3 regions of the Brevundimonas sp. DW-iso22 genome follow, and region 2 is predicted to be linked to each of the others. Evidence: predicted binding sites of a transcription regulator. Region 2 holds the regulator's gene; each other region holds the start of a gene.
What was found. Region 2 encodes LexA, which represses DNA repair genes until DNA is damaged. Its sites were predicted from a motif close to ATGTTCNCNANNTGTTCT; they were not measured.

Region 1 (5,290 bases), on a different contig from region 2:
GGCCGCCCCGACCAGTACCACGCCCAGGCCTCCACGCCCGACGCACTGGACCTGGGCAGTGTCCAGCATATCGGCAGCCAGGCGCTGGAGATGACCGACACCCTGCTACGGGCCGGGACCCTCCCCGTCTCGACCCATGACAGTGTGTATGCCGACCTCTTCGGCCGGGCGGTGATCGGCCACCATCCGGCCTGGGGCTGGAGCCTGCTGATCCTGGCGATTGGCGCGCTGGGCATTGCCGTCTGGCGGGCGCGATCGCATGCGGGCCTGACCCTGGCCGACAGCGGGCGCGGTGTGATCGAGGCGGTGTGGTTCGTCGCTACCGGCATCGTCCTGACCCAGGCCGTGCGCCTGCTGGCCGGGCCGCTGTCCGCCAGGGCCGAGAGCGCCGAGGCCTACTATACCTTGCTGGCGCGCCTTCCGTGGATCGAGGCTGGGGTCGCCCTGACGGTGCTGGCCCTGACCCTTGCCATACTGGGCGGCCGGTCGCGGTCGGACCCGCGCGTGACGGCGGGAGCCATCGCCGTCGCCGCTCTCATGACCCTCGGGCTGGGCGGTATGGACTATGTCGTGCTGGGGGCCGCCGCCGTCGCCATCGTCTTGTCGATGCTGCCCAGGCTGGCCGTGCGCACCGTCTGGGGCGGTTGGAGCGGCATCATGGGTCTGGTCGTCGCCCTGGCCGCCCTGGCTCAGGCACTCGCGCCCGAAACCGCCTTCCTGTTCCTGTGGCCCGCCCTGCTGGCCAGCGTCGTCGCCCTGGTCGTGGCCTTCATCGATCCCGGGCTCACAAGGCGCGCCAGCCTCATCCCTGTCGCGATCGGGGCTGTACTCGGCGTCGGCTGGCTGATGACCCTGGCCCACCCCGTCTTCCTGGGCATCGGCATGGACCTGCCTGCCGTGCTGATCCTGCTGGGCCTGCTGATGCTGATGTTCGTCAGGCCACTGTCGCCCGAGCAGAAATGGGTGCGTCCCTTGCTGGCAGCGGGGCTGGCCATTCTGTTTCTGGCGGGAACGGTTTCCGGTGTTTCGCGGATCGCCGAGCCGTCAGCCGTCGTCAAAGCGAGTTGAGTGCCATGCCGACAGAGCCGCTCTTTCTGGAGGACATCGCTGTCGGCGACCACTTCGTCACGGGATCGCTGACCGTGACCGCCGAGGACATTCAGGCCTTTGCCCTTCAGTTCGATCCCCAGCCGTTTCACCTGGACGCAGAAGCGGCAATGGACAGTCTGTTCGGAGGTCTTGCCGCCAGTGGCTGGCATACCGCCGCCCTGACCATGCGACTGCTGGTCGAAGGGTTTCCGCTGGCCCGCGGGGTCATCGGTGCTGGCGGCGAGCTGGCCTGGCCTCGCCCTACGCGTCCGGGCGATGTCCTGACCGTGCACGGCGAGGTCTTGCAGATCACACCGTCCCGGTCGCGCCCCGATCGCGGCATGCTCCTTGTCCGCAGCGAGACCCGCAATCAACATGGCGAAGCGGTTCAGGTCTTCACCGTGAACATCGTGGCCTGGCGTCGCCCGGCCTGAGCGCGCACCTCAGCCCCCGTCGGTCCAGACCGTCTTGTAGAGGTCGAAGCGGCGGTCGCGCAGATTGCGCACCGTGCCCTGCGACTTGGCCCAGGCCAGGTCGGACAGGTCCAGGTCGGCCACGGTCACCGTCTCGACATTCTCCGACGCTTCGGCCGCCACCCCGTCCCGCGCGAACGGGAAGTCGCAGGGGGTCAGGATGCATGACTGGGCATACTGGATGTCCATGTTCTCGACATTGGGCAGGTTGCCGACATTGCCGGACAGGGTGACGTAGCACTGGTTCTCGATAGCCCGCGCCTGCGAGCAATAGCGCACGCGCAGATAGCCCTGACGGTTGTCGGTACAGAAGGGCACGAACAGCAGCCGTGCGCCCTCGTCTACCAGTCGCCGCGCCAGTTCCGGGAACTCCGAATCGTAGCAGATCAGCACGCCGATCGGCCCGCAGTCGGTGGGGATGGCATGCACCCGGTCGCCGCCCTTGATGTTCCACCAGTGGCGCTCGTTCGGCGTCGGGTGGATCTTCTCCTGCTCGTGCACCGAGCCGTCGCGCAGGAAGACATAGGCGACGTTCTGGATGTCGCCGTCCTCGGTGCGGGTGGGGTGGGAGCCGCCGATGATGTTGATGTTGTACTCGACCGCCAGCTTGCGCAGGGCCTCGACGAAGCGCGGCGTATAGCGGGTCAGGGCCTCGATCGATTCTTGGGGCGTCAGCTTCTTCTTCTCCAGCGACAGCAGCTGGAGGGTGAACAGCTCCGGAAAGACCACGAAATCCGAGCGATAGTCAGAGGTCACATCGACGAAATATTCGACGTTGGCGATGAACTCGTCAAAGCTGGCGACCTTGCGCGCCTGCAGCTGGACCGTGGCGACGCGGACCGTTTCCTTGACCGCAAAGGCCGCGCCCTTGCCGTGCGTCTCGGCATAATAGGGATTGCGCCACACCATATGGGCCGCGTGGCCCATGGAGGCGGAATCAGACGTCATATAGTTCTGCAACACGCCGACCGGCTCGAACCCGGCCCGCAGGTGAAACCCGACGACGGGATCGTTCAACTTCCTGGCCGTGACCGCATCCAGATAGTCCTGGGCCAGGGGATAGGCCGCCTTCTTCCGCGCCAGACCTGGCATCCGCCCGCCGAAGACGATGCCGCGCAGGTTCTGGGCCTCGCACAGGTCGCGCCGGGCGTCGTACAGCCGCTGGCCGATGCGCAGGCGGCGACGCTCGGGATCGACGCAGACCTCCATCCCATAGAACCAGTCGCCGACCGGATCATGCCGTGCCGCATAGCCGCCGCCCGTGATCTGGCTCCAGCTGTGAGGAGCCATGGCGGTGGCTTCATCGATGCGGAAACCGGCCGCATAGCCGACGATCTCGCCCTCATACTCCACGACGAACTGGCCGTCCGGATAGGCCGCGATCTGCCCCCGCAGCATGCCGGGCGTCAGCGACATCCCCTCCTTGTAGACCTTGGTCCCCAGGCGGGCGATCGCATCGACGTCGGCAAGCAGAGCATTGCGAATGCTCAGGACGGCAGGCTTGGCAGATTTTGTCATGGCCGCTTAACGCCCAGCTTGACTATTCGATCAACAGAAAACGACAAACCGATACGTCAGAAACGGTCGTACTCGAGCGGCGTCGGAAAAGAACATATTGGCAACCGGAACAAACCGTGCACATAGTCCGTCTCACAAGGGAGTGGGTCACGATCACAGGATCGAAGGCGGGCCTCTCCCTCTACGGGTACCGAACGGGAATCATGGCAAAGGAGGGTGGTAAAGTGGCTGCACAGGCGAATCTGAAATTGGTGGGCAAGGACGACGGCGACAAGCAGCGCGCTCTGGAGGCGGCGATCGCACAGATCGATCGCGCCTTCGGCAAGGGCTCGGTCATGAAGCTGGGCAAGAACGGCGTGACCGAGGCCATTCCCTCCGTCTCGACCGGGTCGCTGGGCCTGGATATGGCCCTGGGCATCGGCGGCCTGCCGCGCGGACGGGTGATCGAGGTGTTCGGGCCGGAAAGTTCGGGCAAGACCACCCTGGCCCTGCACACGGTGGCCGAAATCCAGAAGGCCGGCGGCGTCGCCGCCTTCGTCGATGCCGAACACGCGCTGGACCCCGGCTATGCCCAGAAGCTGGGCGTCAATCTGGATGACCTGCTGGTCTCGCAGCCCGACACGGGCGAACAGGCGCTGGAGATCGTCGACACCCTCGTGCGCTCCGGGGCCGTGGACATCGTGGTGGTCGACTCGGTCGCCGCCCTGACGCCCCGTGCCGAGATCGAGGGCGAAATGGGCGACAGCCTGCCCGGTCTTCAGGCCCGCCTGATGAGCCAGGCCCTGCGCAAGCTGACCGCCTCGATCAACAAGTCGCAGTGCATCGTGCTGTTCATCAACCAGATCCGTCACAAGATCGGGGTCATGTACGGCAGCCCCGAGACGACGACGGGCGGCAATGCGCTGAAGTTCTACGCCTCGGTCCGCCTCGACATCCGCCGCACCGGCGCGATCAAGGACCGCGACGAGGTCGTGGGCAACACCACCCGCGTCAAGGTCGTCAAGAACAAGGTCGCCCCGCCGTTCCGCGAGGTCATCTTCGATATCATGTACGGCGAGGGCATCTCCAAGCTGGGCGAGATCATCGACCTGGGCGTCAAGGCCGGTATCGTCGAGAAGTCGGGCAGCTGGTTCTCCTACGACAGCCAGCGGATCGGCCAGGGGCGCGAGAATGTGCGCAACTTCCTGAAGGCCAATCCCGACGTCGCCGACTCGATCGAAAAGGCCGTGCGCGCCTCCACGACCAAGATCGCCGACGAACTGCTGGGCACGCCCGAGCCGGACGAAGGTCAGGACCTGGAGGGGTGATCAACCGCGCTCAGGTAGCGAGGCTCCACGAGCCGAGCGGTAGCGCCCAACGAGATGTCAGCCTGACCTGACAAATGTGCACTATGTGCACTCGTTTTTTTTCCGAGTGCACTTCTTCTTCTCCGGTCGGGTCCAGGTGACCCGCCATGACCCTGCCGGGCCAGACCGGACGAAGCGGCCGCCCGATCTCACGCGGATCGGGCGGCCTTTTTTGTCGGAACTACCACTCGGGCGGCAGGTACGGACCATAGCTGCTGCAGACGTACATCGGAGTGGCTACCTCGAACCCGCTGGGCAACTGCGGTGTCGAGATATAGATTTGACTACCGGACCCGACACAGTTGTCTGAGCCCTCGCCAATCAAATTCGTCAGTTCCGCATCCGAGAAAACCTGACGCGAATAGGCAATCGGCGCACATTCGTTGTATCCGAAACAATAGATGCCCGGACCCGGATAATACTGCTGTACCGCCGGTGCCGGGGCGGCGGCGGTGAGCGAAACCGACATCGTCAGACCGGCCAGAACAATCCCAAGAACTCCACTGCGCATCTTACCCTCCATCGAGACCGGAATGGCCCCGACCGGATTAGGACGCGAAACAGAAACTACCAAAAGTCACATTGCCGTGTCGTTAAGACTCGTTAGGGTTGACGCTCGACCTCGGTGTTCTCTGCGATGACCGGCTGGCACTGCCGTACGGGCGTAGGACGGGCAAGTGGTGCGCCGTCGGGAAAAACCCTGTAAGAGGCGCGGCTTCCTACCCACTCCGCGCGTCAGACGAACACCATGTCCAGCCTGAAACAGATCCGTTCGACCTTCCTCGACTATTTCGCGGCCGACGGTCACGCCAAGGTGCATTCGTCGCCGCTGGTGCCGCAGAACGATCCGACGCTGATGTTCGT
Region 2 (5,290 bases):
TACTGGGCCGTCTGGGGGCCACCCGCGCCTGGACCGTCCACGGGCAGGGCCTCGACGAACTGACCACCACGGGCCCTACCGAGGTGGCGGAATGGAAGGACGGCACCGTGCGCCGCTTCACCGTCACCCCCCAGGACGCAGGCCTGCCGCTGGCGTCCATCAACGACATTCGCGGCGGCGATGCAGAGGTCAACGCCGCCGCCCTGACCGCCCTGCTGGCGGGTGAGCGCGGACCCTACCGCGATATCGTCCTGCTCAACGCGGCCGCCGCTCTGGTGGTGGGCGAGCGGGCCGACAATCTGGCCCAGGGCGTCGATCAGGCCGCCCGCGTCATCGACGACGGCCATGCGGCACAGGCCCTCGCGGCCCTGGTGGCCGCCACCAATACCCCGATCGAGGACGACCCGGCATGACGGACATTCTCAGCCAGATCGCCGCCTACAAGCGCGAAGAGGTTTCCACCCGCAAGGCCCTCACCTCCCAGTCCGCCATCGAAGCCCTTGCTGCGGCCGCCTCGGCCTCGCGCGGCTTTCGTGCCGCGCTGGAACGGCATGTCGAGGACACCGGCCGGCCCGCCCTGATCGCCGAGATCAAGAAGGCCAGCCCGTCCAAGGGACTGATTCGCGCCGACTTCGACCCGCCCGCCCTGGCGCGTGCCTATGAACGTGGCGGTGCCAACTGCCTGTCGGTCCTGACCGATGGGCCCAGCTTTCAGGGTGACGACGCCTTCCTGGGCCAGGCGCGCGACGCCACCGCCCTGCCCTGCTTGCGCAAGGATTTCCTCGTCGATCCGTGGCAGGTGGCCGAGAGCCGGGCGCTGGGGGCTGACTGTATCCTGATCATCCTGGCCATGATCGACGATGCCCTCGCAGCAGACCTGCTAGCCGAGGCCGAGCGGTTCGGCATGGACGCCCTGATCGAGACCCATGACGAGGCCGAAATGGCCCGCGCCTGCATGCTTGTTGCAGATCGGGGCGACGCCCTGGTCGGCATCAATAACCGGTCGCTGCGCACCTTCGAGGTCGATCTGGAGACGACCGCCCGCCTGGCCATGCTCAGCCCCGTCCGCGCCCTGCTGGTCGCCGAAAGCGGCATCTTCACCGCCGACGACATGGCCACTGTTTCGGAGGCGCATGCGCAGGCCGCCCTGGTGGGCGAAAGCCTGATGCGTCAGCCGGACGTCGAGGCGGCGACGCGGGCTTTAATGGCGGCCTGAAACTCGCCTTCTGCCGTTAAGTTGACATTAGGCAAGAACACTTACAGAACATCGCCAACGGTTCACGCCTTGTTCTGGACGATTCGACGCCATGCTCACGCGCAAACAGCACGAACTTCTGATGTTCATTCATGAGCGGATTCAGGAAACGGGCGTCTCGCCCTCCTTCGACGAAATGAAGGAGGCGCTGGATCTGGCGTCCAAGTCGGGCATCCATCGCCTGATCACGGCGCTGGAAGAGCGGGGCTTCATCCGCCGCCTGGCGCACCGGGCGCGGGCTCTGGAAGTGACCAAACTGCCGGATCAGGCCGCGACCGGCGGTCGTGCCGTCCGCGCGCCCTTCCGTCCGGGCGTGATCGAGGGTGGTCGCACCTCGGCCGCCGAGCCCGCCAACGACACGCGCGAACTGTCCCTGATGGGCAAGATTGCCGCCGGCACGCCCATTGCCGCCATCGAGCACGAAACCGCCCGCTATCCGGTGCCGGAATCCATGCTGGGGGCCGGCGAGCACTACATTCTGGAGATCGAGGGCGATTCCATGATCGAGGCCGGCATTCTGAACGGCGATATGGTCATCATCAAGAAGTCCGACAGCGCCAACTCCGGCGAGATCGTCGTCGCCTTGGTCGAGGGCGAGGAAGCCACGCTGAAACGCCTTCGCAAGAAGGGCGGATCCATCGCGCTGGAACCGGCCAACCGCAACTATGAAACCCGCATCTTCGGCCCCGATCAGGTCGAGGTGCAGGGCAAGCTGGTTGGCCTGCTGCGCCAGTATCACTAGGCCCCGTCGGCGGCATCCGCATCGCCGAACCGGCTCCACGGGCGGTCGCCCCTGACGTCTGACGTCCAGACCCCTCGCCAGCCACTGGCTGACGCCGCGTCACGCCACAACTCCACCGCTCCCCCCCGCGCATAATCGGTGCCGTCCAGGATAAGTGTGTCAGAGCATTCGGCTGGCAACGTCGGAACTGAGGAACGCACCGACACGACCTCAGCCGCAGCGCAAAGGCTGGACAACTGCCCGTCCGACGGAGCCTTCTTGCCCCACCAGACGGCGACCGGACCGGCTTTGGCCGTGTCGGGGGCACAGGAAAACCGCGTGCAGGTCCAGCCCTCGCCCTGTCGCTCGACCGGCTCGAGCCCGCGCCTGCGGCTCCAGACATCCACCGCGAACTGGCGGATACCGGGGCGAGTGACAACGGCCTGATCCTCTCGCACGAAGGCCGCCTGTGTGCCGCCGTCTCCGATCCAGAGGTCTGGCGTGGGCGCTCTTGGCCAGATCATGACGGCCATGGCCAGCGGCAGGCCCAACCATCGCAACGGCCCGCGCCAGAGACAGCAGAACAGTACACCGAGGAAGGCGATGGGCAGGACATAGTCCGGCGCGCTGGCCACGGTCTTCACTGCGCCGGGCAGACCCGCCGTCCACGCCCCGATCGCAAGCATCAGTCCAATCCCCTGCCCCGCCAGCCACAGGAAGGGCGCGCCCAGCCCCACCGGCTCCAGCAAGGCCCCCAGCGCCAGCGCCGGCATGATCAGGAAATCCGACAGCGGGGCCGTCGCCAGATTGGCCACCAGCCCGTACATAGCTGTGCGGTTGAAATGCTGCATGGCGAATGGGCCGGTCGCCGCCCCGGCTACCAGACTGGCCATGACCGCCGCCGCCACCCAGACGCCGGTCTGCTGAACGATCCGGATGGGCCAGGGCACCGAGATTTCATGTGGCCGTCGTGGCCAGACCTCCACCAGAGCGACCAGAGCGGCCGTTGCGGCGAACGACATCTGGAACCCCGGCGTGACGATGGCCTCGGGCTGCAGCAGCAGGACGACGAAGGCCGCCACCGCCAGCGCATGCATGGTGATCGCCTGTCGATCCAGCAGAATGGCGATGAAGGCGATGGAGGCCGTGATCGCGGCCCGCTCCGCCGGTGGCGGATGACCCGACACGACCAGATAGGTCCCCACCGCGATCAGCCCGCCCCAGGCCGCCACCTTCTTGCCGGAGACCCTCAGAGCCAGCCACGGCCAGCAGGCCACCAGAAACCGCACCAGAAAGAAGGCGAACCCGCCGACCACCGCCATGTGCAGGCCCGAGATCGACAGGATGTGCGCAAGTCCCGAATCCCTCATGATCTCGACCTCGGCGGGATCCAGCCAGGCCTCCTGCCCCGTGGTCATCGCGGCCGCCACGCCGCCGGTACGCGGCCCCAGCCGCTCCACGATCCGCCGCGCCAGATCGAACCGCATGGCATTCACCGCCATTGCTGCGCGCAGGCTCCAGGGCGGCGGGGCCAGATCGATCGCCCTCGGCTCGCCCAGGCCGAACGCCACGCCTCCGAGGCTCTGGAAGTAGGCGTTTCGTCCGAAATCGTACGCTCCCGGACTGGCCGGAGCCGGAGGCGGATTGATGATGGCGAACAGGCGGATGGCCGTGCCCGGCTCCGGGATCGACCCACGCACTGTCGCCCGCAGCCGCTCCGGCGTGTCCTCAGGCGCTAGACCCCGCACGCGCACCGGGGCGATGACCACACGCGGTCCGGCCGACCCTGGGCTGTCGACGTCGACGACCCAGCCCTCGACCACAGTCGGCTCGGCCATCGCAGGCGCGATGGGGGCCGCCACGGCATCGGTCCGCAGTTTCGAAACAGCCAGGCCCAGGGCGAAACAGGCCAACAGCATCAGAGGCAGGGTCCACAGCCTCGCCGCGCCTCGCCATCGCGAGATCAGCCAGACTCCCGCCGCTACCGCCGCGATCAGAAGAAGCGGCCACAGCGGCGGCTCGACCTTCAGGCCGAAATAGACGGCGCACCCGCCGCCGAATGCCACCGGGGCCCACATGCGCCAGCGCAGGGTCTGGGCCGCAACCTGGGCCGACAGGAAGGCAAGAATCCGCGACGCAGCCGTGGGCTTTGTCGCGGCGGGCGCTATAACGCCCCCCATGACCTCCACGCCCGTCCCCGCCACGTCCGAAGTCGTCACCCGCTTCGCCCCCTCACCGACCGGATATCTGCACATAGGAGGGGCAAGGACGGCGCTTTTCAACTACCTTTACGCGAAAGGCCAGGGCGGGAAGTTTCTGGTCCGCGTCGAGGATACCGATCGCGAGCGGTCGACCGACGATGCGGTCAAGGCCATCTTCGACGGCCTGAGCTGGCTGGAGCTGTTCGCGGACGAAGAGCCCGTCTTCCAGTTCAGCCGCGCCGATCGCCACCGCGAGGTCGCCAACATCCTGCTGGAAACGGGTCACGCCTACCGCGACTTCCTGACCGCCGAGGAAACCGGTGCCCTGCGCGACGAAGCGAAGGCCCAGGGCCGCATCTTCGAATCGCCATGGCGCGACCGTACGCCCAGCGTCGACGACCTTATGCAGCCGCACACCGTGCGGTTCCGACGTCCCGCCGGCGCTGCCGTGCTGGTCGAGGATGCCGTGCAAGGTGCTGTGCGATGGGACTCGGCCTCGCTCGACGACCTGGTGATCCTGCGGTCGGACGGCGCACCGACCTATAATCTGGCTGTGGTCGTGGACGATCACGACATGGGCGTAACCCACGTCATTCGCGGCGACGATCACCTGAACAACGCCGCGCGCCAGAGCCTGATTTACGACGCCCTGGGCTGGGCCCGCCCGACCTTTGCTCACATCCCCCTGATACACGGCCCCGACGGAGCCAAGCTGTCCAAGCGACACGGGGCCCAGGCGGTGCATGAATATGCCGAGATGGGCTATCTGCCCGAGGCCATGCGCAACTACCTGGCCCGGCTAGGCTGGGCGCACGGCGATGACGAGCTGTTTAACGACGAACAGGCGCGGGAATGGTTCGATCTGGACGGCGTGGGCAAGGCCCCGGCGCGGCTGGACTTCGACAAACTGGCCCACGTAAATGCGCATTGGATCCGCCTGGCCGACGACGACCGCCTGGCCAAGATGACGCTGGATGCGCATCTGGCCCGTGGCCACACGTTGGCACCGGATGACGAAGACCGGCTACTGCGGGCCATGCCCTTCCTGAAGGATAGGGCGAAGACCACACTGGAACTGGCGGACCAGTCGAACTTCGTGCTGCGTCAGCGACC
Region 3 (5,290 bases), on a different contig from region 2:
CGGCCGGGCCTTGGCCGAGGGCATGGGCCTGCGGGTTGGTGACGCCATCACCCTGTATTCCCCGACGGGGGCCGACAGCGCGTTCGGCAATCTGGGTGGGCTGGAGAAGAGCTATCGCATCGGCGGGCTGTTCACCTCGGGCACGGCAGACTTCGACCGGGCCTTCATCTTCATGCCGCAGGAACAGGCACAGCTGTTCTTCGGCAAGGAGGGCGTCTGGGACGTCATCGACGTCAAGGTCGCCAAACCCGACGAGGTCGGTTCCATGATCGCGCCCGTGCGGGACGCGGCGGGGGCGGGGGCCTTCGTCACCGACTGGCGCGATCGCCTGGCCGCCTTCTGGGGCGCGTTGAAGGTCGAGCGGGTGGCCATGAGCATCATCCTGGGCCTGGTCGTCGCCATTGCGGCCCTGAATATCATTTCCGGCATCGTCATGCTGGTGAAGAACAAGACGCGAGACATCGCCATCCTGCGCACCATCGGAGCCAGTCAGTCATCGATGCTGAGGGTCTTCTTTATGGCCGGGGCTACCATAGGAGTGGCAGGGACAATCACAGGCCTGACGCTGGGTCTGCTGTTCTGCCTGAACATCGGCTCGATCCAGCATTTTCTGGAGTGGGTGTTCCAGACCAAGCTGTTTGATGCAGACGTCTATATGCTGGACGCCGTGCCGGCGCTGGTCGATCCGCTCGACGTCTTCTGGGTCACCCTGTGGTCGACCTTCATGTCCTGCATCGCAGGCCTGATCCCGTCGTGGCAGGCGGCCAAGCTCGATCCAGTGGAGGCGCTGCGTTATGAGTGAGACCTTGACGCAGGACGCGACCATACAGAGCCGTGCACAGGCTTATCCACAAGGCGCCGTCTTTTCCGCGCGCAATGTGACCCGGACCTATCCGACGGCGTCGGGCGGGCTGACCGTGCTGAAGGGCGTCGATCTGGACATCATGCCGGGCGAGATCGTCGGTTTGATCGGACCCTCGGGGTCCGGCAAGTCGTCGCTATTGCATGCTGCAGGCCTTTTGGAGCGCCCCAGCTCGGGCGAGATCCGTTTCGAAGGTGAGGATGTCGGCTCTCTCAGCGAGCGCGAACGGACGCATATTCGCCTGGCCAGCATCGGCTTCGTCTATCAATTCCACCACCTGCTGCCGGAGTTCGATGCGAGGGACAATGTGGCGCTGCCGCTGCGGATCGCGGGCGTCAGCCTTCCGCAGGCCCGCAAGCGGGCAGACGAGGTTCTGACCAGCCTGGGCCTGGGTGAGCGGCTGACGCATCAGCCGTCGGAGTTGTCTGGTGGCGAGCGTCAGCGTGTCGCCGTGGCCCGGGCCCTGGCCAATCGGCCCCGCCTGCTGCTGGCCGACGAGCCGACGGGCAATCTGGACCCGGCCACCAGCCAGACGGTGTTCGAGGCCCTGCACGATCTCGTCAAACAGACCGGTGTCGGAGCCCTGATCGCGACGCACAACATGGAGCTGGCCGGACATATGGACCGCGTCTTCGCCCTGAAGGACGGCCATTTGGAAGAGCGTCCGGCGCAAAGCCAGACATACTGAATCCTCGTACCGGGCCTATTTCTTGCCCGGGGGCGTGGTGAAAGGCGAACTGCCCACGCTGACGGGCGGCTTGGCCTTTTCCGCCTTCGGTTTGCGGACTTCCTTGTTGCTGCGGACCTGACCCTTGGCCATGCGCTTGTCTTTCATGACGCCTGCCGCCGAATGGCGGGCAGGGCGGCGTCAAACCCCGCATACAGCAAATTTGCCGTCGATGCTCTGGGTGACCGAAATGGAAACACGGAGGCATGTCGCCAGGCGGTTTCGCCTAGTGTGCCAAGTGCGATCTCCATCTGACGATGGCCCGCCCATCGAAGGAGCATTTCCAGTTCGATAGGGTCCGCCAATCCCACGCCGAGGGCTTGGTCGATCCACTCAGCTTCGGGGGGCAACAGGCGTGCGGGATTTACGACGAGCGGTAGCCTGGCTCTTGCGCCGATGGATCGATGGCCGAGGAGTTTGAATTTCGCGCCGTGTCGCCTTTCCAGCTTAGCAATCAATGCTTTTAGTTTAGCCGCTTCGCCCTCCAGCATGATCAGATGCCCCGATGCCACCGTCACGATGGCTCCTGAGGCTGTATCGTCGATCTCCGGCTGGAATGAGCGGAGGTCGAGGCGGTTATCGCTATCCGGCTCCAACCACGAGGCCAGCCACAGTATGACTGCATACAAGTTGTTCATGCCGAGCCCGTCGCCCGTCAACAGGCCTTTGAGCCCGAGTTAGACGTCACGGACCACGGCAGCAATTGCGTGTGACTACGAGGTTTCGATGAGCGACCGTGCCCTGTAACGTCGGTCTGTCATGATCTCGAGGTCAGGACTAAAGTGCCCGGACAGGGGACGAAGAGTGACTGTGATTTCGACCATGCCACGCCCAAAGCCGACCCCAGGCTCTCTGCTACAGACCCGTCCCATCGACATCGCTCCCTTTCGCAGGCTCTAGGGCCTGGCCTCATGAACAGGGAAATTCTGATCATCGATGATGATCCATCGATCTTGCAGACTCATATGCTTGCGCTGCGGGTAAGTGGATACGACCCGGTCGGTTTCACCGATCCGCTCGATGCCTTGATGTGGGCTTCCGACGCCGAGCCGACCTGTATCGTCGTCGATCTCAAAATCCCGGGTGTAGAGGGCCTCGATCTGGTCGCAGCCTTCTGTGCCCTTGGTCGGCATGCCGTCATACTGATCAGCGCATTCGTGGACGTGACGACGACGGTCGATGCGATGCGCCTGGGCGTCGATAACGTCCTTCAAAAACCTTCGGATCCGGAGCGACTGATCGCTGCGGTGGAACGTGCACTTCTGGCTCTTGCCAAAACCCCGTCGCAAGATTTTCTGACCTTCACTCGGCGCGAGCGGCAGGTGGCTGATCTGATTGTCGCGGGACGCACGACAAAGCAGATCGCTCAGTCCCTTTCCCTGAGCCCCCGTACCGTGGAATTCTTTCGGGGTAGCCTGCTTCGCAAGACTCAATCGCCCAATACGGCTGCCCTGGCATCCGCTCTAACGCGCCTAGGGTTTATCCCTGACTGACTTGACGAGAACAAAGCCGCAACATAGAACATACAGGCAACATTCAATCTGGGGACAAGATCATGGCGCGTTGGACGAGAGATATGCTGTCGCTTGCGTCGTGCGGCGGCTTCGTCTGGATGACTTGGCAGGCCGCCTATCTGATTCAGTGAGTCGGTAAGATGGGCCTGTTCAAGGAGAGCCAGGCCATCGCCACTGCATCTGCCCAGTTCGTCCATCTTCGGGTCCGTTCCGCTTATTCGCTGCTGGAAGGCGCGATCAAGGCAGGCAAGGTCTCAACCCTGGCGGCGGACGCGGGCATGCCGGCCGTCGGTGTCACCGACCGGGCCAATCTGTTCGGAGCGCTGGAGTTCAGCGAAGGGGCCAAGGCCGCAGGCGTTCAGCCGATCCTGGGATGCGCCCTGCCGGTGACCGGCATAGGCGGGCAGATCAATCAGCGTTGGGCCAAGGTGCCGACCGTTGTTCTTCTGGTTCAGAACGAGGCCGGTTGGCTGAACCTGTCGGCCCTGTCGTCCTCAGCGTTTCTGGATGCCGGTGCGACCGACGAGCCCAGCGTGCCGTGGGACAAGGTGGTCGCCCATTCCGAGGGTCTGTTGCTGCTGTCGGGCGGGCCAGACGGGCCGGTCGATCCCCTTTTCGTCCAGGGCAAGGCCGCCGAAGGTCAGGCGGCCCTGGCGGCCATGCAGGCGGGGTTCGGCGACCGCTTCTATGTCGAGCTTCAGCGCCACGGCCTGGCCAGCGAGCAACAGGCCGAGCGTGGTTTGGTCGACTGGGCCTATGCCCATGACGCGCCGCTGGTCGCCACCAATGACGTCCACTATGCCAAGGCGGCGCAGGCCAAGTCGCACGATGCCCTGCTGTGTATCGCTGACGGTGCCTTCGTCGGGCAGGACGACCGTCGCAAGATCACGGCGGAGCACTGGTTCAAGCCGGCGGCAGCCATGCGCGAGCTCTTCGCCGACCTGCCCGAGGCCTGCGACACCACGATCGACATTGCCCGGCGCTGCGCTTTCCTGGCCCCCACGCGCGCGCCCATCTTGCCACGTTTCGATGCCGGGGCAGGGCGGTCCGAGCCAGACGAACTGATGCATCAAGCCCGCGAGGGGCTGAAAGAGCGGCTGAAACAGGTCGTGCCCGCCGCGCCCGAGGCCGACTACTGGACCCGTCTCGAATGGGAGGTCGGGATCATCCAGCAAATGGGCTTCCCCGGCTATTTCCTGATCGTGTCGGACTTCATCAAATGGGCCAAGACGCACGGGATCCCGGTGGGGCCGGGGCGGGGATCGGGGGCCGGGTCGCTGGTCGCCTGGGCCCTGACCATCACGGATCTGGATCCCTTACGGTTCGGCCTGCTGTTCGAGCGGTTCCTGAATCCCGAGCGGGTCTCCATGCCCGACTTCGACATCGACTTCTGTCAGGAGCGGCGCGAGGAGGTCATCGACTACGTTCAGGACCGCTATGGCTCCGACCGGGTCGCCCAAATCATCACCTTCGGCACACTTCAGGCACGCGCCGTGCTGCGGGACGTCGGCCGCGTGTTGCAGATGCCGCTGGGTCAGGTGGACCGCCTGGCCAAGATGGTGCCGGCCAACCCCGCCAACCCCGTGACCCTGGCCCAGGCTATCGAGATCGAGCCCCGCCTGCGCGAGGCGCGCGATAATGAGGCGTCGGTGGCGACCCTGCTGTCGACCGCGCTGGAGTTGGAAGGGCTGTACCGCAACGCCTCGACCCATGCCGCCGGTATCGTGATCGGCGATCGGCCTCTGGTCGAACTGGCCCCCCTGTACCAAGACCCGCGGTCCACCATTCCGGCCAGCCAGTTCAACATGAAATGGGTCGAGGCGGCCGGTCTGGTCAAGTTCGACTTCCTGGGTCTGAAGACCCTGACGGTGCTGGATCGTGCGCGTCAGTATCTGGAGCGTCGCGGGGCCGCGCCCGACTGGAACGCCCTGCCACTGGACGATCCGGCGACCTATGAACTGATGGCCTCGGGGCAGACAGTCGGCGTGTTCCAGCTGGAATCCCAGGGCATGCGCGACACCCTGCGCAAGATGCGCTGTGGCTCTATCGAAGAGGTCACGGCGCTGATCTCGCTGTATCGCCCCGGCCCGATGGAGATGATCGACACCTATATCGACCGGAAGTTCGGCCGGCAGGAGGTCGACTATCTGCATCCCAGCCTGACCGAGGTTCTGACCGAGACCTATG

Region 1: a site for LexA is predicted at 3,170-3,187, ahead of recA (recombinase RecA). Genes of this name have one in related genera too.
Region 3: a site for LexA is predicted at 3,108-3,125, ahead of dnaE (DNA polymerase III subunit alpha). Genes of this name have one in related genera too.

Annotation. Positions count from the first base shown of each region.
Region 1 is NZ_JBZXEB010000004.1:440,062-445,351, forward strand. Features, by position in the region: gene AC4PRM_RS08515 (M20/M25/M40 family metallo-hydrolase) at 1-1,068, shown strand, start outside; gene AC4PRM_RS08520 (MaoC family dehydratase) at 1,074-1,523, shown strand; gene AC4PRM_RS08525 (GNAT family N-acetyltransferase) at 1,533-3,080, opposite strand; gene recA (recombinase RecA) at 3,305-4,387, shown strand; gene AC4PRM_RS08535 (hypothetical protein) at 4,608-4,937, opposite strand; gene alaS (alanine--tRNA ligase) at 5,175-5,290, shown strand, end outside.
Region 2 is NZ_JBZXEB010000006.1:198,549-203,838, reverse strand. Features, by position in the region: gene trpD (anthranilate phosphoribosyltransferase) at 1-413, shown strand, start outside; gene trpC (indole-3-glycerol phosphate synthase TrpC) at 410-1,216, shown strand; gene lexA (transcriptional repressor LexA) at 1,308-1,997, shown strand; gene AC4PRM_RS11615 (ComEC/Rec2 family competence protein) at 1,994-4,156, opposite strand; gene gltX (glutamate--tRNA ligase) at 4,155-5,290, shown strand, end outside.
Region 3 is NZ_JBZXEB010000008.1:190,443-195,732, forward strand. Features, by position in the region: gene AC4PRM_RS14785 (lipoprotein-releasing ABC transporter permease subunit) at 1-802, shown strand, start outside; gene AC4PRM_RS14790 (ABC transporter ATP-binding protein) at 795-1,550, shown strand; gene AC4PRM_RS14795 (hypothetical protein) at 1,566-1,682, opposite strand; gene AC4PRM_RS14800 (hypothetical protein) at 1,694-2,227, opposite strand; gene AC4PRM_RS14805 (response regulator transcription factor) at 2,501-3,082, shown strand; gene dnaE (DNA polymerase III subunit alpha) at 3,271-5,290, shown strand, end outside.